Regions from separate parts of the Levilactobacillus yonginensis genome, predicted to be linked through region 3. Evidence: predicted binding sites of a transcription regulator. Region 3 holds the regulator's gene; each other region holds the start of a gene.
The links. Region 3 encodes LexA, which represses DNA repair genes until DNA is damaged. Its sites were predicted from a motif close to CNAACANNTGTTNG; they were not measured.
Positions count from the first base shown of each region.

Region 1: parE (DNA topoisomerase IV subunit B) is a predicted target of LexA. The motif match lies at 7,765-7,778, and genes of this name have one in related genera.
Region 2: xerS (tyrosine recombinase XerS) is a predicted target of LexA. The motif match lies at 4,206-4,219, and genes of this name have one in related genera.

Region 1 is NZ_OZ061549.1:481,050-493,043, forward strand. Features, by position in the region: gene topA (type I DNA topoisomerase) at 22-2,133, shown strand; gene xerC (tyrosine recombinase XerC) at 2,317-3,252, shown strand; gene hslV (HslVU peptidase proteolytic subunit) at 3,269-3,811, shown strand; gene hslU (ATP-dependent protease ATPase subunit HslU) at 3,833-5,245, shown strand; gene AB3Y94_RS02370 (aldose 1-epimerase family protein) at 5,336-6,211, shown strand; gene plsY (glycerol-3-phosphate 1-O-acyltransferase PlsY) at 6,958-7,581, opposite strand; gene parE (DNA topoisomerase IV subunit B) at 7,847-9,820, shown strand; gene parC (DNA topoisomerase IV subunit A) at 9,852-11,994, shown strand, end outside.
Region 2 is NZ_OZ061549.1:494,676-503,135, reverse strand. Features, by position in the region: gene AB3Y94_RS02440 (cysteine hydrolase family protein) at 111-608, shown strand; gene AB3Y94_RS02435 (alpha/beta hydrolase) at 782-1,624, shown strand; gene AB3Y94_RS02430 (MmcQ/YjbR family DNA-binding protein) at 1,702-2,049, shown strand; partial or broken gene AB3Y94_RS02425 (zinc ABC transporter substrate-binding protein) at 2,371-3,009, shown strand; gene xerS (tyrosine recombinase XerS) at 3,129-4,193, opposite strand; gene AB3Y94_RS02415 (NUDIX hydrolase) at 5,402-5,845, opposite strand; gene msrA (peptide-methionine (S)-S-oxide reductase MsrA) at 5,892-6,413, opposite strand; gene msrB (peptide-methionine (R)-S-oxide reductase MsrB) at 6,431-6,871, opposite strand; gene AB3Y94_RS02400 (matrixin family metalloprotease) at 7,007-7,579, opposite strand; gene AB3Y94_RS02395 (manganese-dependent inorganic pyrophosphatase) at 7,727-8,460, opposite strand, start outside.
Region 3 is NZ_OZ061549.1:333,883-345,876, reverse strand. Features, by position in the region: gene AB3Y94_RS01730 (HAD family hydrolase) at 1-604, shown strand, start outside; gene AB3Y94_RS01725 (D-2-hydroxyacid dehydrogenase) at 965-1,960, opposite strand; gene AB3Y94_RS01720 (GIY-YIG nuclease family protein) at 2,047-2,316, opposite strand; gene AB3Y94_RS01715 (tRNA1(Val) (adenine(37)-N6)-methyltransferase) at 2,303-3,058, opposite strand; gene AB3Y94_RS01710 (lysophospholipid acyltransferase family protein) at 3,160-3,813, shown strand; gene AB3Y94_RS01705 (ABC transporter ATP-binding protein) at 4,004-5,797, opposite strand; gene AB3Y94_RS01700 (ABC transporter ATP-binding protein) at 5,787-7,547, opposite strand; gene AB3Y94_RS01695 (YneF family protein) at 7,686-7,910, opposite strand; gene AB3Y94_RS01690 (DUF896 domain-containing protein) at 8,013-8,261, opposite strand; gene lexA (transcriptional repressor LexA) at 8,453-9,082, shown strand; gene AB3Y94_RS01680 (nucleoside 2-deoxyribosyltransferase) at 9,159-9,599, opposite strand; gene AB3Y94_RS01675 (hypothetical protein) at 9,823-10,404, shown strand; gene AB3Y94_RS01670 (hydroxymethylglutaryl-CoA synthase) at 10,434-11,606, opposite strand; gene AB3Y94_RS01665 (PPK2 family polyphosphate kinase) at 11,758-11,994, opposite strand, start outside.

The DNA.
Region 1 (11,994 bases), 150 kb from region 3:
CATTCGAGGGAGTAATGTGTTTTGCCGACGAAAACAAAGACTAAAACAACGACAAAGAAACGGCGCAAGCCGCAAAAAAAATTAGTTATCGTAGAATCCCCGGCGAAGGCCAAGACGATTGAAAAATATTTAGGGCGGACTTACAAGGTCATGCCTAGTCTAGGTCACGTGCGGGATCTGCCTAAGAGTTCGATGGGGGTCGATACCGAAAACGACTACGATCCGCACTACATCTCCATTCGTGGTAAGGGTGATGTGATCAAGGGCTTACGGTCCGAGGCCAAAAAGGCCAAAGCTGTCTACCTCGCATCTGACCCTGACCGTGAAGGGGAATCCATTGCCTGGCACTTGGCTCACGTCCTAAACCTGGACGTAAAAGACAAGAACCGGGTCACGTTTAATGAAATTACCAAGGACGCCGTCAAGGAAGCCTTCAAGACGCCCCGGACCATTGACATGGACCTGGTAAACGCCCAACAGGCGCGGCGAATCCTTGATCGTTTGGTGGGATATTCCATCTCACCATTACTTTGGAAAAAGGTCAAGAAGGGGCTAAGTGCCGGTCGGGTTCAATCGATTGCGCTGTCCCTGATCATTCAACGGGAAAAGGAAATCAAAGCCTTCATCCCCGAAGAATACTGGACCATCGACGCAGACTTCAAGAAGGCCCGGCACACGTTTGGTGCCAGCTTCTACGGCCTGAATGGTAAGAAGGCTGGCCTGAAAGATAACGCCGCCGTACAAGACATCCTGAACAAACTCGATAAAAAGGGTGACTTTGACATCACCAACGTGGTTCGTAAGGAACGGAAACGTTCACCCCAACCACCATTCACCACGAGTTCTATGCAACAGGATGCTAACCGTAAGTTAAACTTCAGAACACGGAAGACCATGATGGCTGCGCAACAGCTTTACGAAGGGATCAACCTGGGCAAGGAAGGTACGCAGGGGCTAATCACCTATATGCGGACCGACTCCACTCGGATCTCTAGCATTGCCAAGCACGAAGCCTCTACGTTCATTCACGAAAAATATGGGGCCGAATACGCTGCAACGAAGCCCATCAAGGGAAAGCTGCCTGAAGGGGCCCAAGATGCCCATGAAGCCATTCGACCAACCTCTGTTTTCCGAACCCCAGCTAGTCTGAAGGAACGGTTGAACAAGGACCAATTCCGGCTCTACCAACTTATTTGGAACCGGTTTGTGGCCAGCCAAATGACGAACGCCATCATGGATACCATGGCCGTGACGCTGGAACAAAACGGCGTGACTTTCCGGTCCAACGGCTCCAAGATGAAGTTCGAAGGGTTCTTGAAGATCTACAAGGACGGTAAGGAAAAGGATAACCTGTTGCCCGACCTTGAGATCGGCGACGTAGTCAAGTTGGCCAAGACTGATCCGGCCCAACACTTTACCCAGCCACCTGCACGGTATTCCGAAGCTAACCTGATCAAGGCGCTGGAAGAAAACGGTGTGGGCCGGCCATCGACCTACGCGCCAACTCTTGATACGATTCAACGCCGCTACTACGTTAAGTTAGTCGGTCGGCGCTTTGAACCGACTGAATTAGGTGAAATCGTTGATGGCATCATCAACGACTACTTCCCAGACGTAGTCAACGTTGACTTCACTGCTAACTTAGAACATGAGTTGGATGGGATTGAAGAAGGTAAGCAGGACTGGGTCAAGGTCATTGATAGCTTCTATCAACCATTCTCAACGGAAGTCGCTCACGCGGAAGACGCTATCGAAAAGATTCAGATCCGTGACGAACCCGCCGGCTTTGACTGTGACATCTGTGGCGCACCAATGGTCATCAAGATGGGCCGCTACGGTAAGTTCTACGCCTGCTCACGCTTCCCCGATTGTCGGAACACGAAGCCAATCGTGAAGGAAATCGGTGTGACCTGTCCCGTTTGTCATAAGGGTGAGGTCATCGAGCGGAAGTCCAAGAAGAACCGGATCTTCTACGGTTGTTCACGCTATCCCGACTGTGACTTCGTCTCATGGGACAAGCCAATCGGCCGCGATTGCCCTAAGGACGGCCACTATTTGGTTGCCAAGAAGATTCGTGGCGGTAGCCAAATCGTTTGTCCTAACGGGGACTACGAAGAAGCACCACAAAAGTAAAATTTATTAGCGACAGGTTCATCGGTCATCCTCACACAGTAGTGAGGCGGCCGATGAGCCTGTTTTATTGCGTGGTACCGGGCCTTTGGGGCCAGAAAATTGGTCCGGCAGAAAACCAGCTGATGAGTTAGTTGTGTTTTTTTAAGCCATTTGCTAGCATTGACAAGTACAGGAGGTGTTCACGTGGACCAAGCAGTCACAGACTTTCTTACGTATCTGCAAGGTGAGCGACAGTATTCTCCGGAAACCGTGAAGGCCTACCGCGAGGATCTGGAAGAATTTCACCAGTTTCTCGAAGACAACGGGGGCGTCAAACCGTGGTCGGCGATCGACCAGTTGGATGTTGAGGTTTACCTCAGCGACCTTTATGATCATCACTACGCTCGGACGACGATTGCCCGGAAGCTGTCCACGTTGCGGTCACTTTATAATTTTCTGATGAGCAACGGGCAAGCAACCGATGATCCCTTTGCCTACATTCAGTTGAAACACCACCAGAACCACTTACCCCGTTTCTTCTATGAACGGGAAATGACGGCCTTGTTTGCCGCGGCGGCTGCCAATCCGAATGAACAGTTGGCAACCCGCGATTCGGCAGTCCTGGAAGTTCTGTACGGCACCGGCATCCGGGTCAGTGAATGTGTCAACCTGACGCTGCCTGACGTCGACTTTGATAACCGCATGATGTTGATTCACGGGAAAGGGAATAAGGAACGCTACGTGCCGTTCGGCCACTACGCCGGCGACGCCCTGGAACGCTACTTTACAGCGGCCAGAACCCCTCTGATGGCCAAGAACCAACAGACGCATGCCTTTGTCTTTATCAACTCACGAGGCGGCCAGCTGACGACAGCCGGGGTGACCTATTTGCTTAACCAAATCATCAAACGCAGCAGTTTGACGACGGACATTCACCCGCACATGTTGCGGCACACATTTGCTACGCACCTCTTGAACCGGGGCGCAGATCTCCGGTCGGTCCAGGAACTGCTGGGTCACAGCAGCCTATCCACGACGCAGATCTACACTCACGTAACGCGGGAACACTTACAGCGGGACTACCGCCAGTTTTTCCCCCGTGCAACCGAAGATAAGTCACATCAAAAGAAACCATCATAAGGAGATCGATGAAACTATGCCAGTAAAATTTGAAGCCACGACCATCTGTGCTGTTCGCCACAACGGCCATAACGCTATGGCGGGTGACGGGCAAGTCACTATGGGAGAAAAGGTCATCATGAAGGGGACCGCACACAAGATTCGCCGCATCTACAACAACCAAGTCGTCGTTGGATTCGCCGGTAGTGTTGCCGATGCCTTCAACCTGGAAGAAAAATTCGAAGGCCAATTAAATGAATACAGTGGGAACCTGCAACGAGCAGCTGTCGAACTCGCCAAGCAATGGCGGTCCGACCAAGCACTCCAAAAGCTGGAAGCTTTACTGATTGTCATGGATAAGGACGAAATGCTGTTGGTTTCCGGTTCTGGTGAAGTCATTGCTCCAGACGACGACATCTTGGCCATCGGTTCCGGTGGGAACTTTGCCTTGGCCGCAGCCACGGCGTTACACCACCACGCTACCGACATGAGCGCCAAGGAGATTGCCGAAAGTGCCATCCACATTGCTGGGGTCATCGACATCTTTACCAACGAAAACGTTATTTCTGAAGAACTTTAATTATTGAACGGAGGAATCACTGTGGACGCTATTAATAAAACGCCTAAAGAAATCGTGGCCTTACTTGATCAATACGTGATTGGTCAGGATGAAGCTAAAAAAGCCATTGCGATTGCCTTACGCAACCGTTACCGTCGGATGCAACTCGATGCCGACATGCAAGAAGAAATTTCACCTAAGAACATGTTAATGATCGGACCGACCGGGGTCGGGAAGACTGAAATTGCTCGCCGGTTGGCTAAGATCGTGCACGCACCCTTCACCAAGGTCGAAGCCAGCAAATTCACCGAGGTCGGCTACGTTGGCCGCGACGTTGAATCCATGGTCCGGGACTTGGTCGAAGTCTCCGTCAGCATGCAGAAGCAAGATCAGTTCAAGAATGTCCGGAGCGACGCCGTTCAAGCCGCTAACAAGCGGTTAGTTAAGTTGCTGGCACCGGCCAAGAAGAAAGAAAACAAGAACAACAACGACTTTGCGAACATGATGAACATGTTCTCCCAGATGCAAAATGGCCAAACGCCGACGGCACCAACTGACCAAGAAGAAGTCACCGATGATATCCGCAACGAACGGTTATCTCTGGCGGATCAACTGAACAAGGGCTTGCTGGAAGATCACCAGGTCGAGATCGAAATGGATGATCCCCAACAAACCAATGCCACCGACAACAACATGCTAGGCCAAATGGGAATCGATTTGAACGACACCCTGGGTTCAATCATGCCTAAGAAGCGGATCAAGCGGACGGTCAGTGTGGCCGAAGCGCGTGAAATCCTGGTCGCTGAAGAATCTGAAAAATTGGTCAATAACGCTGACATCAACCACGATGCCATCAAACGGGCCGAAAATACTGGAATCATCTTCCTGGATGAAATTGACAAGATCACGAAGGGCAGTGGCCAAAACAGTGGCGACGTTTCCCGTGAAGGGGTCCAACGCGATATCCTGCCAATCGTTGAAGGAACCCAGGTCAAGACGAAGTACGGGACCATCGACACCGATCACATTTTGTTCATCGCTGCCGGTGCCTTCGCTGAATCCAAGCCTAGCGATTTGATTGCTGAATTACAGGGACGTTTCCCAATTCGGGTCGAACTAAACGACCTGAGCAAGCAGGACTTTGTCCGGATCTTAACTGAACCGAACAACGCCTTGATCAAGCAATACATTGCCCTGATTGGGACGGACAACGTGAAGGTGACGTTCACGATGGAAGCCATCGAACGGATTGCCGAATTGGCCTTTGAACTCAACCATGAGAACCAAAACATTGGTGCTCGACGGTTACAGACGGTCCTAGAAAAGCTCTTGGAAGACCTGCTCTACGAAGGGCCCGACATGGGGACCGGTGACGTCACAATTACCGAAAACTACGTTAACGACAAGATTGGTGACATCGTTCAGAACAAGGACCTGTCACGCTACATCCTATAAAACATTACGAGGGCCAGGACAGTTGTCTTGGCTCTTTTTGGCGCGGTAGGGTATCATAGAGAGTGATGATTTAAATCTGGGAGGAATTCGATGATAACGCTTAACAACGAAGATTTAACGGTTCAGGTCAACCCATTGGGTGCCGAACTATCGAGTGTCAAAGACAATGAGAGCGGTTTAGAATATATGTGGCAAGCTGATAAAGCCTACTGGGGTCGCCACGCACCGATTCTCTTTCCCATCGTAGGTCGCTTGCAAGATAATCAGTACCGTCTCGACGGCAAAACCTATCAAATGACCCAGCACGGGTTCGCTCGTGACCGGACATTTACCGTCGTTGATCAGGATCCGACGCACGTGAGTCTTGAACTCAAGGCCGATGCCGAAACGAAGGCCCTGTTCCCAGCCGACTTCATCCTGACCATCAGTTACGAACTGGTGGACCACCAATTGAAGTTCTCAGCGGACGTGGCCAATCCAGCAGATGACACGTTAACGTTCTCCTTGGGTGCTCACCCCGGCTTTAACGTGCCACTGGGTGACCCAGCGGCAGACTTTACGGATTACCAAGTCACCGTTTCACCGAAGAAGGTCTACCAACGCGTGCCTTTGGTCGGTCCGTACAGCGACACACAACACAGTGTGCCCCTTGACTTGACGCAACCACTGAGTTTGGATCACGGCCTATTTGATCACGACGCCCAGGTTCTGACGTTAGACAACCACGAGACGACGGTGATGTTAAGTACGCCAGATAGCGACCACGGTGTCGCTTTGACAGTGGCCGCACCGTACCTTGGTATCTGGTCACCATACCCGAAACAAGCGCCATTCGTTTGTTTCGAACCTTGGTGGGGCTTAGCTGACGACGTTCAGGCGACTGGTGATTTAGAAACCAAGGTGGCCATCCACCATTTGGCTGGCCATGAGAACTTCCAGGCGGCTTACCAAATTACTTACTTCTAAACTGAAGTGTTTGCTGCAATCCAGGATTAGTAAGTAGCGATATTGTTAATTGGTTGCGCTCCAGCGGCCAGGGATTCCGCCTGCTGTGGGGACGCTTCAGACTGGAAAGTTCACCAGTCTTCTCGCTCGATTCTGAGCCACGAAGACCCCGTGTCTCAAAAGTCGCCCGTGGTATAAGCTGGCAAAGAACTCACCAGCTAATACCACTTTCACGGCTGGCTCCATCCCTGGCCGCCTCCGACTCTGATTGCGTTTTGACATGATCATCGTTGAGGCCTTATACCAACTATATTGCACTGCAGTTGGTAGTAGACGTGGGGCTTTCAAGGCATCAAGTTGTGTCGGCATCGGTTCAACCCATAGCTGACAAACGGTAAGTGGGAGGAGACAAATTAGGCTGCCTAATTCACACATTAATATTGTTATCTGACTCTCTAAGTGGTTGAACAACACATGTTAAGTTCGGTAGCACCTATTTTCCGTTAAAATCATCAATTTGAGCGGAGGTGGCCAGGGGGTGGGGCGGCCGTGAAAATGACGTTAGCTAGCGCTTTATGCTAGCTTAGGTCATGGGCGCCTTTGAAGACGCGGGTCTTTCGTGGCTTCAAAGTGAGCGAGAAGCCCGTATTTTGGCTGAAGCGTACCCACAGCAGGCCCACCGCCTGGCCACCGGAGCGCAGTTCAAAAATTCATTTCAAAGAAAAAGGGCTCCCAACGACAAAAGTCATTGAGAGCCCTCAGTGTTCCTATTTAGCGCGATGCTTACGGTAGCCATGACCAAAGGGAACCAGTGACTCAGTTCCCTGACGGATCCGGGTAATGTTCGTTCGGTGACGATAAAAGACAAAGATGGTCAAAACCAGCGCAATTCCCGTCAAATACCAGTCCTGAAAACCTAACGAAATCAACGTAATTAGGCTAAAGGCAATCATGCTGGCAAGGCTGACCATACTGGTCCAATAGATCAAACTGACCCACAGGCCGGCCGCAATTACAAACATGATGGGATTGTAAGCCAGTAGCATCCCCGCTGAGGTGGCCACCGCCTTGCCACCCTTGAAGTGGTCGAAGACCGACACAGTATGTCCCAGAACGGCCATGAGGCCAAACAGGAGTGGCGTTGCCGTTCCGAGGAAGGTCGTCACGTGGAAGAGGGTGGGCAGCAGTGTTGCAACCGTGCCCTTAGCAATGTCCAATACCATCACAACGGTTCCAGCATACGGACCTAAGACCCGATACGTATTCGTTGTCCCGATGTTCCCTGATCCAGACTGTCGAATATCCGTTTGAAAAAAGGCTTTGCCGACCCAGACACCATTGGGAATGGCACCCAGGAGGTAGGCCACAAGTAGTAAGCCAATTAATTTCACAAGTATTTCCTCCGCTCCGGTTTGGTGGGACCATCACTGATCACCACAAATTAAGCTGTCCTATATTTTAGCATGTTTTGACCGGAACGCCAATTATCTCTGAAATTCTAGCACGGTTTTAACTTCCTGTGGTATGATTATGAAGTTACTGGATACCATCAGGGCGGCACTGAACGAACCATTTGAACATATGTTCGCTTTGAGGTAAACTAGAGAAGCACTGTAACTTGTATTTTTAACGACTAAAAGTAAAGGGGATTTACGCATGGCGAAAGCAAAACCAAAATATGACGATTCCTCCATTCAGGTTTTGGAGGGATTGGAAGCTGTTCGTAAACGTCCTGGTATGTATATCGGGTCAACCGACGGCCGGGGTCTGCATCACTTGGTCTACGAAATTGTAGATAACGCCGTCGATGAAGCTCTGGCTGGCTATGGTAAGGAAATCAACGTGACCATCCACCAGGACAATAGTATTACGGTCGTTGACCATGGGCGGGGTATGCCAGTCGGCATGCACGCCTCAGGAATTCCAACGCCAGAAGTCATTCTTACCGTGCTGCATGCCGGTGGGAAATTCGGCCAGGGGGGGTATAAGACCTCTGGGGGACTTCACGGGGTCGGGGCTTCTGTGGTCAACGCCCTCTCCAGCGCACTTACGGTCACGATTGTCCGTGATGGCGTACGGTATCAAGAAAAATTTAAAGACGGGGGTCATCCCCAAGGTACCCTGAAAAAGCTAGGCAACACTCGGGCTCATAACGGGACCACGCTAACATTCAAACCGGACAGTCAGATCTTTACGACCACCGTTTATAATTTTGGCACTTTAGCGGAACGGTTACGGGAATCTGCTTTCTTACTAAAAGGTGTCAAGATTACCCTGACTGATGAACGCGAGGGTCAAGAACGTGAAGAAGCCTACCATTTTGAAGACGGTATCAAAGAGTTTGTTGGGTACCTTAACGAAGACAAAGATACGTTAGGCGACGTCATGTACTTTGATGGCAGTAAGGATGGTATCGAGGTTGAAGTCGCTGCTCAGTATAACGATGGCTACACCGAAAATCTGCTCTCCTTCGTTAACAACGTCCGGACCAAGGACGGTGGTACACACGAGGCTGGTATGCGAAGTGGGTGGACCAAAGCGTTCAATGAATACGCCCGCAAGGTTGGCCTGCTGAAGGAGCGCGACAAGAATCTGGAAGGAACCGATGTCCGTGAAGGCCTCTCAGCCGTCATCTCTCTTCGTGTGCCCGAAAACCTCCTACAATTCGAAGGTCAAACGAAGGAAAAGCTGGGGACACCTGAAGCACGGACAATCGTCGACAGCGTGATCAGCGAACAACTTGGCTACTACCTCATGGAAAATGGGGACTTCGGAAAGATGCTGATCAAGAAGTCCACGCAGGCCCGGCAAGCGCGTGAAGCTGCTCGCAAGGCGCGTGATGAAAGCCGAAATGGGAAGCGGCATAAGAAGCACGAACGCCTCCTCTCTGGTAAACTAACACCCGCCCAATCTAAGAACGCAGCCAAGAACGAACTATTCTTAGTCGAAGGAGATTCCGCCGGTGGTTCAGCTAAGCAGGGCCGGAACCGGAAGTTCCAAGCCATCCTGCCATTACGGGGGAAGGTCTTGAACACCGAGAAGGCCAAACTACCCGACATCATGAAGAACGAAGAAATCAGTACCATGATCTACACAATCGGTGCTGGTGTTGGGGCCGAATTTAACATTGAGGACGCCAACTACGATAAGGTCATCATCATGACCGATGCCGATGATGACGGTGCCCATATCCAGATTCTTTTGCTGACGTTCTTCTACAAGTACATGCGGCCGATGATTGACGCTGGCCGGATCTACATTGCCTTGCCACCGTTGTACCGTATCAAACGGACTGGGAAGAACCAAGACATTGCGTACGCTTGGACTAACGACGAACTCGCCGAAAAAACTAAGCAAATCAAGAACCACGGGTATAACCTTCAGCGGTTCAAGGGGTTAGGGGAAATGGACGCCGAACAGTTGTGGGAAACGACCATGGATCCTGATAACCGGACCTTGATTCGCGTTCAAATCGATGACGCCGCTTTGGCAGAACGCCGGGTCACGACATTGATGGGCGACAAGGTTGAACCACGCCGGAAGTGGATTGAAAACAACGTTCAATTTACCTTAGAGGAAGACAACTCGAGTTTGTTAGAAAATGACTCATCAACCTCATCAACTGATTAATCAAAATTCCGGTGAAAGGAGCAATTAATTCGTGAGTGAAGGACAAAAAATTCAAGAGCTAACGTTGGAAGAAGTTATGGGCGACCGGTTCGGTCGTTATTCCAAATCAATCATTCAGGAACGGGCGCTTCCCGATATTCGGGACGGCTTAAAGCCCGTTCAACGGCGAATTCTGTTTGCCATGAACAAGGACGGCAATACCTACGACAAGGGATTCCGCAAGTCCGCTAAGTCTGTCGGAAATGTCATGGGTAACTTTCACCCCCACGGTGACAGTTCCATTTATGAAGCTCTGACACGAATGAGCCAGGACTGGAAGGTTCGGGAACCCCTCGTCGAAATGCACGGGAACAACGGGTCCATGGACGGGGATCCCGCAGCTGCCATGCGGTATACGGAAGCCCGCCTCAGTAAACTGGCGGGCGAGATGCTCCGTGACATCGATAAAGATACCGTGGAAATGGTCCTCAATTTTGATGATACTGAGTACGAGCCTACCGTCTTGCCAGCCCGGTTCCCCAACCTATTGGTCAACGGATCCACTGGGATTTCAGCGGGTTACGCCACCGAGATTCCACCGCACAATTTGGGTGAAGTTGTTGACGCTTTAGTCTACCTCCTAAGTCATCCCAAGGCTGAATTAGCTGAACTAATGACGTATGTTCAGGGACCAGACTTTCCAACTGGCGGGATCATCCAAGGGAAAGACGGCATCATCAAGGCCTACGAAACTGGTCGGGGCCGGATCGTCGTGCGGTCCAAGACGAAGATTGAACCACTCCGTGGGAACAAGAGCCAGATTACGGTGACAGAAATCCCTTACGAAGTCAATAAGGCTCAACTGGTCAAAAAAATCGATGAAATTCGGTTAAACAAAAAGGTTGAAGGCCTTGCCGAAGTCCGGGACGAAACTGACCGTGAAGGGTTACGCATTGCCATTGAACTCAAACGTGATGCGGACGCTCAGGGGGTCTTGAACTACTTGTTTAAGAACACTGAGCTTCAAATCACGTACAACTTCAACATGGTGGCCATCAACCACCAACGGCCAGAACACGTGGGTCTCAAGACTATTCTGACAGCCTACCTAGAGCATCAACGCACGGTGATTACTAAGCGGACCCAGTACGACCTACAAAAGGCACTGGACCGGCAACACATCGTTTTAGGGTTGATCAAGGCCTTGTCGATTCTTGATGAAGTTATCAAAACTATCCGGGCCAGTAAGGACCGGCGTGATGCACGGGACAACCTGGTTAGTGCCTACGATTTCTCTGAGAAGCAAGCAGACGCCATTGTAGCCCTGCAACTCTACCGGTTGACCAACACCGACGTGACGCAGTTAGAAGCCGAATCTGACAAGCTCACAGCCGCTATCGAAGAAGACCGGAAGATTTTGGCTGACCCTAAGACGCTGAACGCTGTTTTACGGAAAGAATTAAAGGCCGTTGCCAAGGAATACCGAAACCCTCGTCGGACTGAGATTCAAGATCAGATTGAAGACCTGAAGATCAAGACGACCGTCACGGTTGCCGACGAAGACGTCGTTGTTTTAGTGAGTCACGATGGTTACCTGAAACGTTCCGGTGTTCGTTCTTATACGGCTTCGGACCCTGAAGACAACGGGCTTAAAGATGAGGATTACCCAATCTTCATGCAACAATTGAGCACGTTGGATCACCTAATGATGTTCACTAGCAAAGGGAACCTGATTTACCGGCCCGTTCACGAAATAAGTGATGTGAAGTGGAAAGAAACCGGCGAACATATTTCTCAAACCATCGGCTTAGAATCTGATGAAGAAATTGTGGCCACTTACGCCTTTAAGACATTGAAGGAAACCGGTCACTTCTTGATTGCAACCAGTGATGGGTACATCAAGCAGACCGCCTTCAAGGACCTGACACCAGGTCGGACGTATAAGAGTCGCGCCGCAGTCTACGAGAAGCTGAAGAGTCCGGACGCCCACGTCGTCCAGGTCAAATACCTGACGGAACCCGTTGAACAAGGCATTCTTTTAATTTCCAAGAACGGTTACGCGTTGCGTTACACCTTAGATGAAGTTTCCATCAACGGGGCCCGGACCACCGGTGTCCGCTCCATGGATCTACGCGACGACGATGAGGTCGTTAACCTAGCTATGGTCACGGATAGTGATACAATTGCCATGGTTA
Region 2 (8,460 bases), 160 kb from region 3:
TCTCATCAAGCTAGAAATAGCTTAATGCTGGAATATTTATTGTTTGTTGGGCTCCACAAATAAGGTATGATAGAAGCTGATTTGAAAGATTCCTGAAGGAGGCCATCAACATGGCAGACGTTTTATTAGTCATTGATCTTCAAAATGGTGTTTGTTACGGTGAACAGACCGCAGCGAACATGCCCCAAGTCCTTGCCGGTGTCAACGCCCGAATTGCGGCGTACCGTAAGGCCAAAAAGCCCATTGTTTTTATCCAGCATTCGGATGAAGACTTGGTACAAGGAACCCACGATTGGGAATTGATTCCCGACCTTGATTACCGTGACACGGACTCCTTAGTTTCTAAGCATCACGCAAATGCCTTTTACCATACCAACTTACGGCGGGTATTGACGAGTTTTGCTGCCGAGTCACTAGAAATCTGTGGTGCTCAGGTTGAATACTGCGTGGATACCACGACTAAAGTTGCCCATGGTATTGGTTACGACTTACAAATGACACGGGGATTAACGACTACCGTGGATAATAAATTCATGACGGCTGACCAGACCATTGCCTTTTTTGAGGGTATTTGGAATCACCGGTTTGTCACGATGTTAGAGGCTTAACGAAATCAAGCTCACTGAAGTTATCGGTGAGCTTTTTTGTTGGCCATATTTTTAGACGCCTGGCTAAGTCCCCTATGCTTTCGTTAGCTTTGAAAATAAAGCTTTCCTTCGAGCTAACTTAAAGGCTTATACTTAGGCTATCAAGTTTAGTTAACTATAGGGGGAGAAATCACATGAAAAAAAGGTGGATTGAATTTTTGGGAATCAGTTTACTGTTGTTAGGACTGTCGGCCTGTGGGGTGAGTGGCGGTCATTCAACTGCAGCCAAACTACCGAATCCTAGTAAATATGAACCAACGCTATTTTTCCACGGTTGGGGGAGTAGTTACCGTGCTGAAAATCAGATGGCCCATGCACTCGTAAATGCCGGGTTGACGAAGACAATCGTGCGGGCCACCGTTTCGAAACGAGGAAAGGTCACCCTGTCTGGCCAGTTTCGTACGGGCGACTATCATCCCATTGTCGAGGTCGATTATCAGGATAGTCGGAACTCAAGTCCTGAGCAATGGGGTCGGTGGGCCAAGGCAACGGTTGTTAAGCTACAACAAACTTATCAGACTAAAAAGTTCAACGTCGTGGGTCATTCGATGGGTAATATGGCTATTATGTATTATTTACGGCAGAATCAGGCCAATCTACCTAAACTACAAAAGCAGGTCGACATTGCCGGTCACTTTAACGGCATTTTGGGAATGAATGATGAACCTAACCGGATGAAGTTGCGTTCCAATGGGCAGCCTGAGAAGATGCAGCCGGAGTACCAGGCTCTGTTACCACTCCGGCAGACTTATCCGAGGAACCAAATTTCGGTACTGAATATCTATGGCGATAAGGATGATGGCTCTCATTCTGATGGTTCCGTCAGTAACGCTTCATCCCAGTCATTGCGGTACTTGGTTGCTGGCCGGGCCAAGTCCTACCAGGAACAGAAAATCACGGGACAAGGTGCTCAACACAGTAAGCTACATGATAATGTGCGAGTAGACCGCCTGCTGATTCATTTTCTACGGAACTAGGGGTTGTGAAGATCTAGTAAAGCACTAATATCTTAGACTACATAACACCATTGCATTAGTGAAGAGGAGGCATACTTATGGAAATGTCAAAAGAGGCCCTCATTGCATTCAGTAGCGAGGGCAAGAAGGTTAGTGTTGATGAGCCGTTTAACGCCCCGGGGCGCCGCAATCGGATTGTGTTTGACGCGTTACGACACGCGGCCAGCAAGAAAATATTTGGGCTCGCCTATGAGAAAGATGGCGCTTTGTACCTTGATTTGAAATGCAACCCCGGAAACATTGATGAACTCGTTGATACGATGCCATATATCTTGCCAGGGCAGCACTTTACAAAGCAACACTGGATCACCCTGGATATTAGCCAGTTACCATCAAAAGAAGCTTTGAAGAAACTCGTTGATGCAAGCTACCAATTGACTAATTAACGTAAGCTTGAGCTTAACACGACTCAGTTGGTCATCAAGCTGAGTAGAAGAAAATGACAAGTAGAATGTGTTTTCAATTTAATAGGAAACTCGTAAACTAAGCGCACAGAAAAATGACTAACACCGTGAGATCATGCGGAGTTAGTCATTTTGTGGCATCCTATCCTAATTAGTAAAGTTTTGTGGGTGTTTTGATTTTTGAAAGTTCTTATCAGTAAAACTTGATTAAACCACCAACTGCTGGGATACCAATCAGCTTGGCATAATGGATTCGCATGACTATGAACCAACGCCAAGTGTTGCTAGAAGGTTTATGGTGCTGATGTGGTAGTTGCAAACGGTGTGGGCTATGATGCGTGGATGAACAAGCTTGCGGATGGTGGCGATGGTACTTATATCAAAGTCGGCAATGATTCACTCGGCAAAGAGGGTGGCGATAACCCGCGCTTGTGGTACCGGCCATCAACCATGCCAATTTTAGCGAAGGCACTAGCAAAACAATTTGCCAAGAAACAGCCAGAAAATAAGACCTACTTTGAAAAAAATGCGGAGAAGTACATCAAGTCACTATCTGGAATTAACAAGGAGATTCAAAGAATTAAGAAAATGAATCTTAAGATGACTCAGAAGCAGGTTTACGTCAGCGAACCAGTTTTTGATTATGCCGTTAACGCACTCGGATTCAAGGTTGCCAATCAGAGTTTTGAAATGGCAGTTGAAAACCAAAGTGATCCAGCGCCAAAGACAATTTCAAAGATGCAAGATGGGTTAAAGAAACACAAAATAGCCTTCTTTGTCTTTAATGAACAGGTGGATAGTAAGTTGGTCAATAATCTAGTGGACATGTCTAAGAAGAATAAGATACCAGTACTCCCAGTTACAGAGACCCTGCCTGCAAATAAAGATTATGCTGAATGGATGATCAGTCAGTATCAGCAGCTTGCAAAGATTTTACAGTAAGGTAAAGTTGCCTTACTCTCTATATCGGTGATGTTCAGAATGAAGTCAACAAGAGCCAGATTTCCGTTTCCAGGAAGTCTGGCTCTTCAAATTCGTCAGCTGTTTTTACTGGTTGATAATTACATTTTCTCCAGCCCATGTCGCTGTTCCTCATCAATGATATGGGTGTACAGTCCGGTCGCACTGGTTGAGTTCTGTCCTAACTGAGTGGCCACGAGCTGTTCGTTCTTGGTGGCCAGGTAGAGTTTTGAGGCTAACGTGTGACGGAGCTTGTGCGGTGTGATACGGACCTTAAACGCAGAGGAATACTTGGCCACCATTTTTTCCATGGAATTGGCCTGCATGCGCGATGCTTGGCCGCGATAGCTACTGAGAAATAGGGCCCGGTCACCGTTGGTAGCGTGATAAATTGCCGTTCGGTGGTCGACGTAGTCTTGAATGTAGGTCAACGTCCATGGCGCAATCGGCACCGTATCCCGTTGACCACCCTTACGGACCACGCCAATCGTGCCCGTCTTCAGGTTCAGATGGCGCAAGTCAGCATTGGCGGCCTCAGAGACACGCAAGCCACTACCTAACAGCAGGGCGTTGATGGCCAGGTCCCGCTGTTTATCCCGGTGAAAATACCGTTTCTTAGCCGGCGACAATAGATCGTCATATTTTTCATCGATAAAGGCCAGATAATCATGATCCGTGTCGCCCAGCATGAGTTTGGTTTTCAGGTTGGCAGCCCGTGTCGCGTAGGTCTCACTGGTTCGTACCAGAGCAATCTTGTGCATCACGTTACGGTCGAAGTAAGCTTCACCGTGCTCGTCTTCGGTGTCTTCCGTTAGGTACTTGAAGAGCGATGAGAGGGCGTTTAATGAGCGGTTGATGGTTGGATGGGTTCGACTACCAGGGGCACCTGTGAGCTTAGTTTGATTCAACAGGGCAGACTTGTATAGCTCAACGGTTTCCTTCTTTAAGGTGGCCAGCACCTGAATATCAATGTCAGCAGGGTGGCCGGCCGGCGTCAAATCTTCACTGATCAGCCAGTTGAAGAAGCGGCGGTATTCGGTTAGGTACTGATAGAGGGTGGCTGGAGACAGGGGCACTGTCGCTTTGGCTTGGTAGTATTCCTGGACGTACCAAGGTGCAGTGGCCAACTCTTCGCTAATTAATTTTAAGTAATGTTGTTTCTCCATAGAAGTGGCCTCCAAACATATGTTCTCATATGCTATATGATACCGGTGAATGACCAAATTAGCAAGCCCCCCGCCTTATTTTTAGCGACTACTATCTTTAAAATATTTGTTTTAATGAAAGTAGTGACCTGAATAGTACCGGTATGACCTGTAGGGTCAGTTAGCATGCTGGAGTAAAAAATGGACGTAATGCCTGTTATATAGGCGTTCTTCGGTGTTTGAGCTACAAGCTTATATTGGTTGAAGAATAGTGTTATTTACGGTACGTTCAAATCTTGCTAAATACTGGTACAGTAGCAGTTGTCGGGCGTTTAAGCTACTTAAGCATGTTGGATGAAATCAGTAATTATCAAGCTATAATCACTGTAGCAACAGTATTTAGGCACATAACACGTCACGCATGTTGTATCATATTCAAGAAAAATAGCACCTAAACATCAACTCGGACGGCGTTTAACAAAATCCCAGCTAACCAGTCGTTGATGCCAACGTTAGCAATCGGATCTGTCAAACTATTTGGAAACTCTAGCTGACCAGCTCAGCAACTGCCATCACTGAGCTGGTCAGCTAGTAAGTTTTTGATTATTGTTTGGTAGTCCGTATGTGTCTGGTACTTTGGCTTAAGAACCGACAGAAATGGCACAGAACCAAGTGCTGCTGGGTGCGACTGTCAAAACGTGATTTTGGACGTTGATTCTAAGCACACGTTCAGACTTTAGACGGAGACCTGACCATGAAATTAACGGAGAATGCGCCTGTAAATTGCCAGTTTTGGCTGATTTTAACCGATAAATAGGTTTGCTGACAGACCGTAGCGCTTAATCGAAATTAAACTAATTTGGCTACAAACAGACGATTACATCGGTAAGTCGATGGATAAGCTCAGTCAGCGGTGACTCAAACAATTTTCTGAGCATCATAATCAGTCGACACACGGATGTCGTCAGTAACTTGCTGTGCAACTTAGCTGCTATGTTTTTTAGCAGCAAGTATATAAGTAACGTTGCAAAAAAATAACAACACATGTAAAAGAAAGGGAATGGTCATTCTTCAATTATAAATCGAAAATTTATTCTACTTTACATAATATATATTATCGAAAGTAGACCCAAAAGCTAGTCTCAGACTCATCAACCTTAATTAGCAAGAAAAAATCAGCAAATTGAAACGCTAACTTACAACGTCTCAATTTGCTGATTAGTTTTACGTTATTTGATTAGTGTGAGCTCTCGTAGGATTTGTTTCGTCAGTGGCGTTAGATTTTCTGGTAACCGCTGCAGGTCAAAAAATTTGGCTGAGCTAGTCTCGACGTTATCCGGCTGTGCTTCACCAGTCACCGTTAACGCATAGACAACTGTGACTGAATCAATCGGATCGCCGTTTGGATACGTGTATTGCATGCCTGAACCACTGGCGACCGTCATGAGTTTGGCATCAGTTGCGATTAAGCCAGCTTCCTCCCGTAATTCACGCCGTGCCGTGTCCTCAACACTTTCATTGAGTTCCTTGGACCCGGCTGGCAGTCCCCAAAGCAAATTATCTGTGCGTTTGATCAACAAGAGTTGCTGCTGACGACAAACGACCGCTGCGGAACCAACCACAATTAAGGGTTCCTGACCAACTTGTTGCCGTAAATGACGTACATATCCCACTACAAACACCATCCTTTACCCATAATTGTAGCATACAGAATGGGTATTAACGCCATTTATTTTGGATAAAGTCTTGGCGACCACCCATTTCTTCAATCTGATAACGAAATGGATTACGTTTGTAGAAGTCCTGATGTTCCTCCTCAGCGGGATAAAACGGCTGTGCATCCTCAATCGTCGTGACAATCGGATCATCGAAGCGTTCACTGGCTGCCAAGCGCGTCTTAGAAGCTGCTGCTACCCGACGCTGCTCAGGACTATTAACGTAGATAACTGGGCGGTAGCTGTCACCACGGTCTTGGAACTGACCGCTGGCGTCCGTGGGATCAGTTTGTCGCCAATAAATTTCAACCAGTTGCGCGTAACTGATGATGGCCGGATCGAATGTAATCTTAACAGCTTCGGTATGGCCGGTGGTGTGGCTCGCAACCTCAGCGTAGGTTGGATTAACGGTATGCCCACCAGTATAGCCGGAGATAACGGATTCAATGCCTGGTTGTGTATCAAACGGTTGGACCATGCACCAAAAACATCCGCCAGCAAAAATAGCTGTTTCAAGTTGACTCATCGACTCACCCTTCCTGTTTAGTTAAAGAGTTGCTCAAAATCATGATAACCTTTAGATTCTAACTCACTGGCTGGAATAAACTTCAGCGCTGCGGAGTTGATACAGTAGCGGAGACCACCGGCCTCTGTGGGACCGTCGTTGAAGACGTGCCCGAGATGGGATGCGGCGTCGGTACTTCGGACTTCTTGTCGCACCATACCGAACGAGTGATCCGTGTTTTCTTTGACGTTGGCCGCGTCGATCGGTTTGGTAAAGGATGGCCAACCGCAACCAGCGTCATACTTATCGGTGGAGCTAAACAATGGTTGACCACTCACTACGTCGACGTAGATACCAGGTTCGTAAAATTGATCGTACTCACCAGTGAACGCCGCCTCTGTGGCCGCGTGCTGGGTAACGGCGAATTGTTCAGCCGTCAGTCGTTTCTTTAAATCTGCCTGATTCTCTTGAGATGCCATTCAGATTCCTCCAATCAATTGTGCACAACTAATAAGCTTATTCCTAGTTTAAGCTTGTTTGTCAAAATTACAACTAATTTGATTAAAAAAACGTTACCATTGAGAGCTCGGCCCCCATGGTAACGTTCTAAAGTCCTAACTTGCTTCGCCAGCCGGTAACTTGTAACGGAGCTTAACGGCTTGGATATCCACTTTCTGGATTCCCTCATCGCGGTTGCGGTAGTACATGACACTCTTTCTGGATGGGTTGTGACCTAAGCCCATCGTGTGGCCTAATTCGTGTTCAGCTACGTGTAAATCGTCTGAACGTGAATAGCCGTATTCCTGCAATAGCTGGCCGTTTAAGGTCGACTTTACAGACTTCAAGTAGTCATTTCTAGACCAGAAATCAGTCAACCCAACATCTTGACCCATTGATACAGATTGAGACTGCGAAGCCGTCGACAATTGAATTTGGGCGTGGGCCGCTGAACTTTGTTTGAAATGAAACGCGCCGGTCTTATTCCAAGCAGCGATGGCGCCTTCCCAGATTCGCCGGTAATAAGCGGACTTGGTGTTAATCACGTACGTGGCGTGGTCACTCGCGAAGCGTTCCGGACCAAATGGTGTGGCAGTCGTTGCCAGAGCAACAATATTCCCGACCTGAGTGAGTAACAGACCAACAGCGATAACTGCGGTAAAAATTCCCCGGTACCAGTTTTTTGTCATGCATATTTCCCTCTCCCTTGAAGGAGATGCCTAACGACTACCATCGACCCGTATTATAGCGAATCTTATTTTAGGCGGGTAAAAAAAACACCTCCGACCGGTTAAAAACTGGCGAGAGGTGTTCGTTAGATCGTAAATTATCTTAAATTAGCCTTCGAAGGCAGCAGTCAGTGGTGGTACCACTTGCTTCTTCCGGGAAACAACGCCTGGTAAGCTAGCCCGGTTGTTCTCCAGCTTGGTGTTAAAGGCTGTTTCAACAGCACTCTTAGGTTCACCGGCAACGATGAGTTCTGAGTCGCTGTTCAAGACGTTGGTAGCCAAGGTAATGAACAAGTCGTAGCCGTCAGCGGCCATTTCAGCTTGCATTTCCTTTTCCAAACCAGCTTGACGGGACAAAACGTCGTCTAAGTCGACCGTGTTGATTTGGCCGATCCGTACGCTCTTACCACCCATGTCGAATGATTTAGCGTCACCATCGATGAGTTCTTTGTCAGACTTGGCTGCCAGGTTAGTCCCAGCCTTTAACATTTCGATACCGTAGCTTTGAACATCCACGTCAGCAATTTCAGCCAAGGCACGAACTGCTTCGCGGTCCTTGTCAGTCGTCGTTGGGGATTGTAATAACAACGTATCTGAAATGATAGCGGAAAGCATCAAACCAGCTAACTTAGCTGGAATTTCGATTTTTTCTTCGTCGAACATTTCGGTCAAAATCGTGCTGACACAGCCAACGGGTTCTGCCCGGTAGTACAAAGGCAACTTTGTTTCAAAGTTGGCGATACGGTGATGGTCAACGACGTGGGTAACCGTCACCTTGTCGATGTCTTCAACACTTTGCTGGGCCTCGTTGTGGTCAACTAACATAACGTGGTCAACTTCGT
Region 3 (11,994 bases):
TTTTCAGTCCTATCGGCAGCAAAGCATGCAAGCCTATGCTGAGGTTGCCAGCGGTCGCTGGTCGCGTGAGGAAATGGCCGTTAACCGGTTAAATATTGCGCTTCAGCAACAAAACTTACCAGGTGTAACGACGGCCCAAGCGTTAGATTTTGAGCAAGCTTACACCCATGGCCTGAATCATATTGAACTCTTCCCCGGACTAAAGACGGCCCTTGACCGCCTCCACTCCCAATTCCAACTGGGCATTATTACCAATGGTAAAACGCAACACCAATTGGCAAAAGTGATGCGGTTGCAAATGCATCGCTGGATTGATCGTGAAGCCATCCTCACTTCAGAGGATGCTGGCGTGGAAAAACCCGATCCGCAAATTTTTACCATGATGAACCGACGTTTAGGCCTGCGGGCTAGCGAAGTGGCTTACGTCGGTGATTGTTACAGTATGGACGTCAAAGCCGCCAAAAAGGCTGGTTGGCATGCCTTTTGGTTTAATCACCGTAACCTGGAAATTCCAGATGGTGAGTGGATTCCTGACCAAACGGTTGGCAACGCCTTAGAGTTACAAGATTTATTACTGGCATTGAGTGCCGTTCCTGAATTTTAGGAAACTTAATCAATGCGACTTTCTCAATTTATTGAGAAGGTCGTTTTTTGTTGTCTGCTATCAAATGAACTAACATGATCGCGCTGCGGCGCCCAGGGCCGGGGCCTGCCGTGGGGACGCTTCCTCGCTTTGAAGCCACGAAGCCCACCTGTCTACCCATATCGCCAGCTAACAAAGTACGCCAGCTGACGATATTTTCACGGCCAGCCCCGTCTCTGGCCACCTCCGCTTAAATTGCACACCATTTGGCTAACTCAAACAGGCCTGAGAAAGTTCTCAGGCCTGTTTCTGCTGCTCAACTCTAATTACCATTGATGGCGGCGAGCAAGGCAAAAAAGCTACCAGCAAATTTGCGACACCTTAAAACGCCACTTCATTCTCAGCCTGACCCGTTTCAATCAGCTGTTTGTTATTATTCAAAGCAAATTGCACCATGTTCTTGACCGCGGTGCGGGTGTAGAACGCCACGTGTGGCGTTACCAGTACATTTTCCCGTTTCAACAGGTTCTTCAGCCGTTCATCAGGAATCGCATCAAAACTACCAAAATCGGTGTTAAAAATACCAACTTCATCCTCGTAAACGTCCAAAGCAGCCCCTGCCACCTTGCCACTGTCTAACGCTCGAATCAACGCATCCGTATCGATCAACGCTCCACGCGCAGGATTCAAGATCCAGACACCATCCTTCATCTTACTGAAGGCTTCATCGTTTAACATTCGATCATTTTCTTTGGTAGCGGGTGCGTGAAGTGAAATCACATCGGCTCGGGCGTACAGATCATCCAGTGTATCCACGTAAATCCCCTGCTTTTCTAACTCAGGGTTGTGGAAGACGTCGTACGCAATCACTTTGGCACCAAACCCCCGATAGATTTGCATGGCGGCCCGGCCGATACGACCAGTAGCCACGATACCAACCGTCATGGTATTCAACTCATCAGCAATATCCGGTGCCCAAGTCAAGTCACCTTGTGCCTGCTTGCGGTCAAAAGTTGGTGTCCGCCGTAACAAGCGCATCAACTGGGTCACCGTCAATTCCGCAATAGCTGCTGGTGAGTACGCAGGAACGTTGGTAACCTTGAAGCCATTACGTTTCACCGCATCAGCGTCAACGTTATCGACCCCCACGTTACGCAGAGATAAGTTGGTAACGCCATTAGCAGCTAATTGATCCAGGACTGCCGCAGTGTACGGCTTTTGCTGATAAACCACTGCCCCGTCATAGCCCTTAGCAAGACCAACAGTCGTTTCGTCCAATAAATCCCCGACTGCCTTGACCGTAATGCCCTGTTCTTCGGACCATTCGTCCAAGTAAGGTCGTTCGTCGTCACGGATGCCATAAGCAATAATTTTCACAGTAAGTTCCTCCTTAGATAGCTGAGTCTAGGACCCTTCTCTGTTGCACCCGCTTAGCATACCATGGTGGCTAAATAATTGCCTAGTCAAACGCTCACGCCATGAGCGGCTAAGTAAGCCAGCTTCTTTTGTCGACTTTGATGCTTGAAAGCCCACTCGGCGTGTAAGGCATCGTGTTTGGTCGTAAATTGTTCACTGTAAAGCACCTTTAAGGGGTGATGAACGCGGGTATACTTCGCCCCCTTACCTGCAACGTGCATGGCAAACCGTTTGGCCACATCTGTGGTAAAACCGCCATAGAGTGAGTTGTCCTCACAGAGCAGAACATAAAAGTAATACGCCTTATTGGTTACCATACAGCAGCGCCCCCACTTCCGGCGTATATTGGCCCCGAGCATCGTAAACCGTAATGGGTGCTGGGAACCGGACACCACCAGGATTGCCATCCTTGATAGCCTCGACTAGGACCATATTGGCCTCCTTGCCAGGTTTGGGATGAACGAGTCGAATTCGCTTGGGTGCCAGCCGATTAGCACTCATCAATTGCAATAATTGCAGTAACCGGTCCGGCCGATGAACAAAATAAGCTTTGCCATTCATCTTAAGTAGTCCGCTGGCCGTCTTTACAATGGTCGCAAGATCAGTCGTAATCTCATGCCGGGCAATGGCCAAATATTGGTTGGGATTCTTCTGACTATCCGGTAAATTCTCAAAGTAAGGCGGATTACAGGTCACAACATCGACCGAATCTTTGGGAAGCCACTGGTTAACTTCGGCTAAATCGCCTTCATAGACAGTCATCTGTTGGGCTAACCGGTTTAAGGCAATGCTCCGTCGAGCCATGTCAGCTAGCCGCGGCTGAATTTCCACCTCGGCAATCTGGCCCCGGGTCTGATGGCTCATAAATAAACCAACAGCCCCGTTCCCAGCACACAAGTCAACGGTCTGACTATCAGCCCGTACCGGAAGCTTGGCGAAGTCTGCCAACAAAACGGCATCGAGAGAAAAAGCAAACACTTCAGGACTTTGAATAATTTGGATATCTTGACTATATAGCTGGTCAATTCGTTCACCAGCTCGTAATTCAGGGGTGGACACGGAACGCTACCTTCTTTCAATTTTTACAGAGATTGCTTGCAACCCAGGCCATTTTTTTGCATACTAGATGCAATAGAGTCACTGTGAGAGGAGCAAGACACATGTTTTATTCATTTCTGCGGAACGTTATTCGCGTTATTCTGTTCATTGTGAACGGTAAGGCCAAATACCTCAACCGCGAAAAATTACCAGAAGGTCCCTACATCTTGGTGGGGCCCCACCGAACTTGGTTTGATCCCGTCTACTTTGCGTTGGCGGCTAGTCCCCGTAAGTTCGGTTTCATGGCAAAGGAAGAACTCTTTCAAAGTTCCATTTTCCGATGGGTGCTCCACCATGTCAATGGTTTTCCGGTAAATCGTGAACATCCGGGTCCTTCAGCCATTAAAACACCAGTCCGTATGCTCCGCCAAGGGGACATATCGCTGATTATCTTCCCTTCCGGCTCCCGGCATTCACAGGAGCTCAAAGCTGGGGCCGCGGTAATCGCTAAGATGGCCAAGGTCCCTCTAGTTCCAGCCGTTTATCAAGGACCATTGACCTTTAAGCGATTGTTCTCCAGAAAACGAGTTACGGTCGCATTCGGTGACCCCATTACGATTGATCGTAAGCTCAAGCTGGACGATGAGGGTCAGGCGTCAGTCGAACGGCAGATGCAAGATGCCTTTAACCAGCTCGACCAGCAAATCGATCCTAACTTCCACTATGTCGATGTGACTGGTGAGAAAAAGTCTGAACAAGAACACCCAAAACAGTAGATATTTAAAAACCGCGACAACTTCCAATTGGAAAGTGTCGCGGTTTTTTTGCAGTTTCAACCTTAACTGGTTAAAATGTGCCCCTTTGCAAATAAATCATGCATGAAGCCCACCCGTAGCCAGGCACTGGTATTCATGGTTACACAATGAGTGACGTTCCAGAGTTTGCCATGCGATTTACCACTAGACGTTAGTCAACGTGCGCCGAATTCTGTAATTGAATCATATCATAGTAGTAACCGTGCTTCGCCATCAGCTCATCGTTATTGCCCCGTTCAACAATTTTTCCTTGGTTCAGAACCAAAATCAAATCAGCGTTCTGAATCGTGGATAGTCGGTGGGCAATTGCAATGGTCGTTCGATTTTCTTGAATCCGGTCTAACCCATTTTGAATCATTGTTTCAGTTTCGGTATCGACATTGGCGGTGGCTTCATCCAGAATTAAAATCTTAGGATCAGTGACCACCGTCCGGGCAAAGGTAATTAATTGCCGTTGACCCGCAGAATACTCCGTCCCCCGTTCCAAAACGGGCGTTTCATAGCCTTTCGGTAGCTGATCAATGAAGTCATCTGCTTGGACAAACTGTGCTGCACGTTCAACCTGTTCATCCGAAATATTTGGATTAAACATTCGGATGTTAGTCTGAATGTCCCCGTAAAAGAGTTGTGGTTCCTGTAGAACCAGTCCCAATTTTGACCGTAATTCTTCAGCAGGATAGTTGCGAATATCCCGGTCATCAATTAAGACTTCACCGGCCTGAAATTCATAGAACCGCATTAGGACGTTAATAGTAGAAGTTTTCCCGGAACCCGTTTGCCCAACAAGCGCCACCGTTTGGCCGGGTTCCGCCACGAAAGAGACGTCACGAAGGACTGGGTGTTCCTGGTCATAGGCAAAGGTCACGTGACGAAATTCTACCTTACCCTTGGTGATCTTAGCACCCACCACAGGGTGTTGTTGTGGCGCAAGGGTTTGGTCGTCTAAGATCCTTAAGACTCGAGAACCAGCGACCATCCCATTTTGAAAATCACTCAGATTATCCATCATATTGCTCATAGGACTGTAAAAGTTATTCAGATAAGTAATAAATGCGTAAATTACCCCGGCAGCGACAACTTCGTGTAATCCCCGAATTCCGAACATCCCCAGGACAATTACCGTTCCCAGTGCATAAAATAAATTAATGATGGGACTCAACAGTAACGAGTTGGTCCGAATCATGTCACGTCGCGTACCGTAGTAGGCCTGGTTAGTCTTTTTAAAGTTACCAGCCGTCCGTTTCTCCTGGCGAAACTCTTGAATGACGCTGATTCCGGTGATGGCTTCTGCCAACTTGGTGTTTAGTTCACTCAACCGCTCCCGCATACGCCGGTAAACCTTTGAACTGAACCGTTGGTAGTACCAAATTGTTAGCGCCAGGAACGGAACCAGTATCAGCGTCCACAGGGCCACCTTCACGTCCGTGGCGTACATCGCGATGAAGGAGGAAATCACCGCAAACAACGCCAGCACAAGCGTATTAAACAGTGCCCAGAAATTAGAGAAAGTCATGGTATCATTCATTAGCCGCGACAGAATTGAGCCACCCGGTGTTTGATCAAAGTAGCGCATTCCCTTGCCATGAAGATCCTTGAACAACTTCCGCCGGACATTTTCTAACATGTACTCGGCGCCCATCGTACTGGTGTAATTTTGCCAGAATTGAAAGAGTGCTTTAAAAATCATTCCCATCAGGTAAAGACCAGCAAACATCCACATGATAACCACTGTGGCATTATCCGTCCGGAGGTACCGGTCCATGTAGACTTGAAGGAGCCATGGCAGAAAGACGTTAATGGCACTGATCACTGCTGACAAGACAACTGAACCGATGAAGAACCACTTGTATGGTGCAGCAAACCTGAATAATCGTTTAATGACCGTCAATTGCTCTTTGGTGGACATGCTGTGCGCCCACGCGGATTGATGTTGATTATCTGCCATCGCTAACGCCTCCCTTCACTTGCGTCTCTAATTGTTGTTGCACAAACATCCGTTGATACCAACCATGGGTCGCCATCAACTCAGCGTGAGTTCCCCGTTCAACGACGGCACCGTGGTCTAAGACCAAGATTTCATCGGCGTTCATGACGGAACTCAGCCGGTGGGCTGAAATAATGGTCGTCTTGTTGGCCCGTTCCGCCTTTAAGTTGGCCAAAATCTCGGCTTCCGTTTCAGCATCGACGGCCGACAATGCGTCGTCCAAAATCAGTAACTCGGGATTGATCAATAACGCCCGGGCGATGGCTAACCGTTGCCGTTGACCGCCGGACAGTGAGATTCCCTCTTCACCGACCTCAGTATCGTAGCCAGCGGGTAGTTTACTGATCTGGCCAGCCAAATCACTTTTCGCCGCCGCGTCCTCCACCTGTGCCTGAGTGGCATCCGGCTGAGCAAAACGAATATTTTCGAAAATATTCGAAGAGAATAGGAAGCTTTCTTGGGGCACGTACCCGATAGCTGGCAAATAACTATCCAGCGCATAGTCTTTAATGGGATGCCCGCCAAAGTCAATTTCACCAGCGTAAGTATCAAACTCCCGCAGAATCAATTTCATAATCGTTGACTTCCCAGCACCAACCCGACCAACAATTCCTAAAGTATGGCCAGCTGGCAGCTCGAAGTCAATCTGTTTCAAGCTGGCCCCAGCGTCATCGGGGTAGTCAAACCGATTTACATGATAACTGAGAGCCCCCGTAGGTCGTTGCTGTATCCCATTAGATTTATCGATGATGTGCGTCTGCTGGTCCAACAGCTCCATGACTCGGTCATAACTGGCGTTTCCCCGTTCCATCGTATTGAACAACATCCCCACGGCAAACATCGGCCAAACCATCATGGCTAGATAACTGATAAACGAGACCAGGTTCCCAATCGTAATGATTTGATGGTTCACGAAGAGACCGCCCAAAACAATAGTTGCCACGTAGGACAATGAAATCACCAGCGTAATGGCAGGATCAAATAGTGAATCTAGTCGATTGACGCGGCGATTGATCTGAATGGTACGATCAACCTGAGAGTCAAAATCAGCCACGTCGGCATCCTCCTGACCCAAGGCCTTGATGACCTTGATGCCACTAATGCTCTCTTGCGCTTTGTTGTTCAACCGGGAAAAGGCTGCTTGCGAAGCACCAAAGGCCCGATGAATCTTTTGACCCAGGTACCACGAAATCAGAGCTAAGAATGGAAATGGAACAATGGCTAGCAAGGTCAGCCGCCAGTCGATCAAGGTCATCATGGCAATCAACGTGGTCCCACCAGTGATGATGGCATCCGCAAACTGCAGAATCCCCCCACCAGCAACCCGTTGAATAGCCTCCAAGTCGTTCGTTGCGTGCGCCATGAGATCCCCGGTCCGATACTTCTGGTAAAAGACCCGGTCCATCTTCATGAAGTGGGCGAATAGCCGATCCCGCAGCAATTGCTCAAGTCGGGCAGCACCACCCCAAATGGCATTTCGCCAAATGTACCGGGTACCGTACTGGGCGAGTGCTGCGAGCGTGACCCACAGTAAATCGATCATGAGTAGCCGGCCCGTCATGGTCTGCCCGTGAATGCCGTCCACCATGTTCCCGATGATTCTGGGGGGGACAATTGCAATAATGGCCGTTAATAATAAGCCGAGCACGCCCATCAGGTAACGACGCCATTCTAGGCGAAAGTACCAGGCAAGTTTCTTAAAAATACTCACGAACATCCCTCCTTAAAAAATTAGAATATGATTAAAATATAGCACAGACTAATATAGTTTACAGATATTTTCATAAAATACAACAAAAAAGACTCACCCCGCTGGAAACGGTGATGAGTCTAAGAAGTAAAGCAGCCCTTACTTTTTGTTTGCGTTTTGCTGCATCGCATTCATCATTTGATGTAACTTACGTTGTGAAGGCTTTTGTCCCATTTGTAACATCATTGCTCGTAATTGATCTTCGTTGATCGGTGGATTCTTCTTCAAGTAGTTTTCCATGTACTTACGGGCGCCGTAGAAACCTGCGGCAGCACTGGCCAAAGCGACCACGATGAGGATTAAGATCCATATCCAAGTGTGCAAATCGATTCCCCTCCTTCTTCGAAACGTCATTCAATACATAATTTTACACAAATTTAACGCAAATTAAAAGAGCGAATCCCTAATTGGGAGTCGCTTTCCTAATTAATCGTCCCGCAGACCCTTTTTCCGTTGAACTTCTCGAACCTTTTCAGGGGTCACTTCTTCGCCTTGGTCGTTATAGACCTGCATCATTTCAACCTGGCTCTTGAAGCTTGCTCTAAACAGTTTAAGATACTGTTTACGTAACTTGGCCCGTTCTGCCGTTTCAGCAGGCGTGAGCCCTTCGCCTTTCGCTTTGTGGGCGAGTTCATTAATCCGGACTAATAAGGTGTCCATCGTTGGTTCTGCCATGAACAAACCTCCTTTATTTACTTGACCCATTGTAGCGGGTCGTACCACTTGTTTTCAAGCCATGACCTATCATATCAGGGTTATTTTCAGATTTCAACTGGTTTAACCGAACATCTGTTTGAAAATGTTCGCTACCTATGCTACACTCTAACTAAACTATAAATCGAATGACGAACGAGGTGGCAGTAAAGATGAGTAAAGCATCAGAAAGCAAACAAATGGCCGTTCTTCGTTTCATCTGGGAACGGGTCAATGAAAAAGGATATCCACCAACCGTCCGCGAAATTGGTGAAGCCGTAGCTCTCTCTTCAACCTCTACGGTCCATGGTCACATTGCCCGTCTGGAAAAGAAGGGGCTCTTGACTAAAGATCCGACGAAACCCCGGGCTTTGGAAGTCACAGCAGCTGGTTTGGAAGAACTGGGCGTTCACGAACAACAGACTAAGATTCCCGTTCTAGGAACGGTTACAGCTGGCGAGCCAATTCTGGCTGTTCAGGAAGCTACTGACTACTTCCCAGTTCCTCCAGAATTTGAAAATGATGATGATCAGTTGTTTATGTTGACGATCCGTGGCGAAAGTATGATCAACATTGGTATTTTAAATGGTGATCAAGTGATTGTTCGTCGCCAACAGTCAGCCGACAATGGCGACATTGTCATTGCCATGACTGAAGATAATGAAGCAACCTGCAAACGGTTCTTTAAAGAAGCTGATCATTTCCGGTTACAACCCGAAAATGACACAATGGCGCCAATTATCTTAAATCACGTTAGCATCTTGGGCCGAGTTGTTGGGCTTTTCCGCGACGACGTTCATTAATCTTCTGTAAAGTAAATGAGGTCGAGATAATATCTCGGCCTCATTTTTAATTTAGGCTATCAACTCAATGACGTTCTTAAATCACTTTTCCTGAATAGTGACTCTCCGGAAGCGTGGAGAAATCGTACGTGGCTAAAGAACCTGCCTCTCGTAAGTAGGCGTGTAACCCTTCGGCAATCATCAGATTCAGAATTGTATCCTTCTCATGTAAAATTACGACGGGTTTCTTGCTGTGGAAGGCATATCCAATTTCAAAAGCCGTTCCTGAGTCTACCTGGTCCCCCACAAAATCCACCAAAGCAACGACAACGTCGGCCTGGTCAATTTGATGAACATCCATTTCAAAGGTCTGTGTGGCCCATTCAGGGGTTCCCATGGTTAGCCCAGGAATCTCACTCAACCGAGGGCTGAAGACATTCGCTACGGCTGGGTTAGCTGCTAAGGCTTTTTCCACCCGTTCGATGCGGGCAATCTGTTCGTCATCAAAGAATGGTCCTGCTAAATATACGTTAGTCACACTAATCTCCTCATTTCTCTCTCGAATAGCCCTATTATACTGGAAAAGTTAACGCTTGGCGACCTATTTAAAATTAATATTCGGTTATAATTCACATTATTCGAAAAAGAAAAGATTACTCACCTTATTATTCGACTTTTCACAAATGACCAGGCAACCATTCAAACAATAATTATTTCATGCTATACTTAGCTTAAGACACGTAACTTGGGGGGATTCACCTATGATTCTTGGTTTTGTTATTTTTGGTATTTTTTTAGCAGTCATTGCTATTTTCTCAATGGCCACGGCTATCCAGCACCATGATTCACCAATTGGGGCTGCCATTGTTTTGACAATTGCTGTTGTCTTAACGGGTGTCTCGATTTGGAAGCTACCCTACTGGTCGAGTAATCACCAGTCTACGAATACGGAAAGTTCCAGTAAGAGTGCTAGCCTAGCCTCTAGCCACCCCTTCACTTCATCCAATAGTACAACCAGTCAGTCCCAAAACGAAGAGACCGTTCGAAAGCAACTCAATAAGTCATTGCATAAACTAGGACCAGTTACGTTTAATCAAAAAACTAAAACGTACGTCTTAACCATTTCGAATTCGGACCTTGTCAAAACTATCAAGGCCCTGGAGAAGGACCCCAGTCAGGCTAAGCAAGCTAAGTGGCCTAAATTTGTCAGCAACTTCACGCAAACCAGCCAGTCCTTAGAAAAAGCACTGGGTAAGGGTTACTCTCTGACCCTTGGTCTGAAAGGACAATCACCCGTGCTTGTCTTCAAAGATGGCTACGTTACCAAGAATGAATTTGAATAAATGCAAAAGGACGCCGGATTGGCGCCCTTTTATTTTTGAACTCTATATTGCCGTTGCTCATTTAAGCGGCCGGCTAAATAGTATTTGGCTGATTCCTCACCAAGTGCCAATCGCTGATCCCTACCAGTGGTATCAAGTCGTTGATTAAAGATTTCTTCATATTCAGCCACGGAAACCCGTCGCCGTTTGGCCAACAGTTGGCTAATAGCTGATTCGTCGTAACCCTGCTGATAATCAGGTTGTACTCGACCACTAAAGAATTCACCCTCCGCACCGGAACCATAGCTAAAGAACCCAATTTGCTGGCCAGCGCTTAAGTTTCCGTGCCGAAGAAGTGAAAGAAAGCTTAGGTACAAAGACCCAGTATAAAGATTCCCAACGTTGCGATTATCTTCCTGACTCGCCTCAAACGCTGCAGTCAGCTCCGCTTGATGGCCTGGCGTGGCCTCTGGCAAAATTTGCCGCAACCCCTTGCGACCCATCTTGGTAAACGGAATATGGAAAACAAACGCATCAAAATCGGCAATCTTGCGGGACGTTTGTTGTTGATAGTCCGCCCACACCGTCTTAAAGAAGTCTAAGTAAACGTTCGTTGAATACTTACCATCGACTAGGGCTTCTGTCCGATAAACCGGTCGCCAAAAATCCATCACGTCTTCGGTGTGATAACTGCTGACTGCATCGAGCGCTAGGATTTGCGGATTAGCCGTCACTAAGAATGCCACTGCACCGCCACCTTGCGTGACCTCACCGGCCGTTCGCAACCCATATCGCGCAATGTCAGCACCCACAACCAATACTTTGGCGTTGGGATGGACGCGAACATAATCCGCCGCAAGTTGTAGCCCTGCCGTGGCACCATAGCAGGCTTGTTTAATTTCCACCGCCCGGGTCGTTTGTGGCAAATCCAAGAGGTGCGCTAAATAAACGGCAGTCGCCTTGGAATTATCGATACCGGATTCAGTTCCAAACAATACCATGGCAATATCTGATTTAATTGCCGGTGTCATAAACTGACTAGCAGCGTTTGCGGCCATCGTCACAACGTCCTGGGTTGGTGGGATCACTGCCTGTTTGGACTGACCAATCCCAATCAAGTATTTATTAGGATCATCATGCCGAGCGTGGGCTAAATCAGTCATATCCAGATACATTCCTGGCGTATAAAATCCTATTTTATCAATACCAACCGTCACCGTCATGTTGTACTTCCTCCTTGAGGCTAAATCCTCACTAATTAATGAAACTACTGTACCATTTTATGACTAGTGAGAGCAAATTTGAGACAATTGCTATATACAACAGTACTGAATCAAATTGCCATCTTTTGACTATTTGCTGACAAATTGTATATCACAACTCTCCTTCTTTGAGCTGCCTCAAGATAGTTTTAAGCTTTTCTTGTTCTGCTGCACTCACAACCGGATAACTTGGATCTAACTCACGCAACCGTTCAACTAAAATATTGGAAACAATTAGTCGGGCCACTGCCTTGTCATCAGCCGGAATTAGGTACCAAGGTTGCTTCTTGGTAGACGTATGTTCCAGCATCTTGGTATAGGCAATTTGATAGTCCTGCCAAAACGTTCG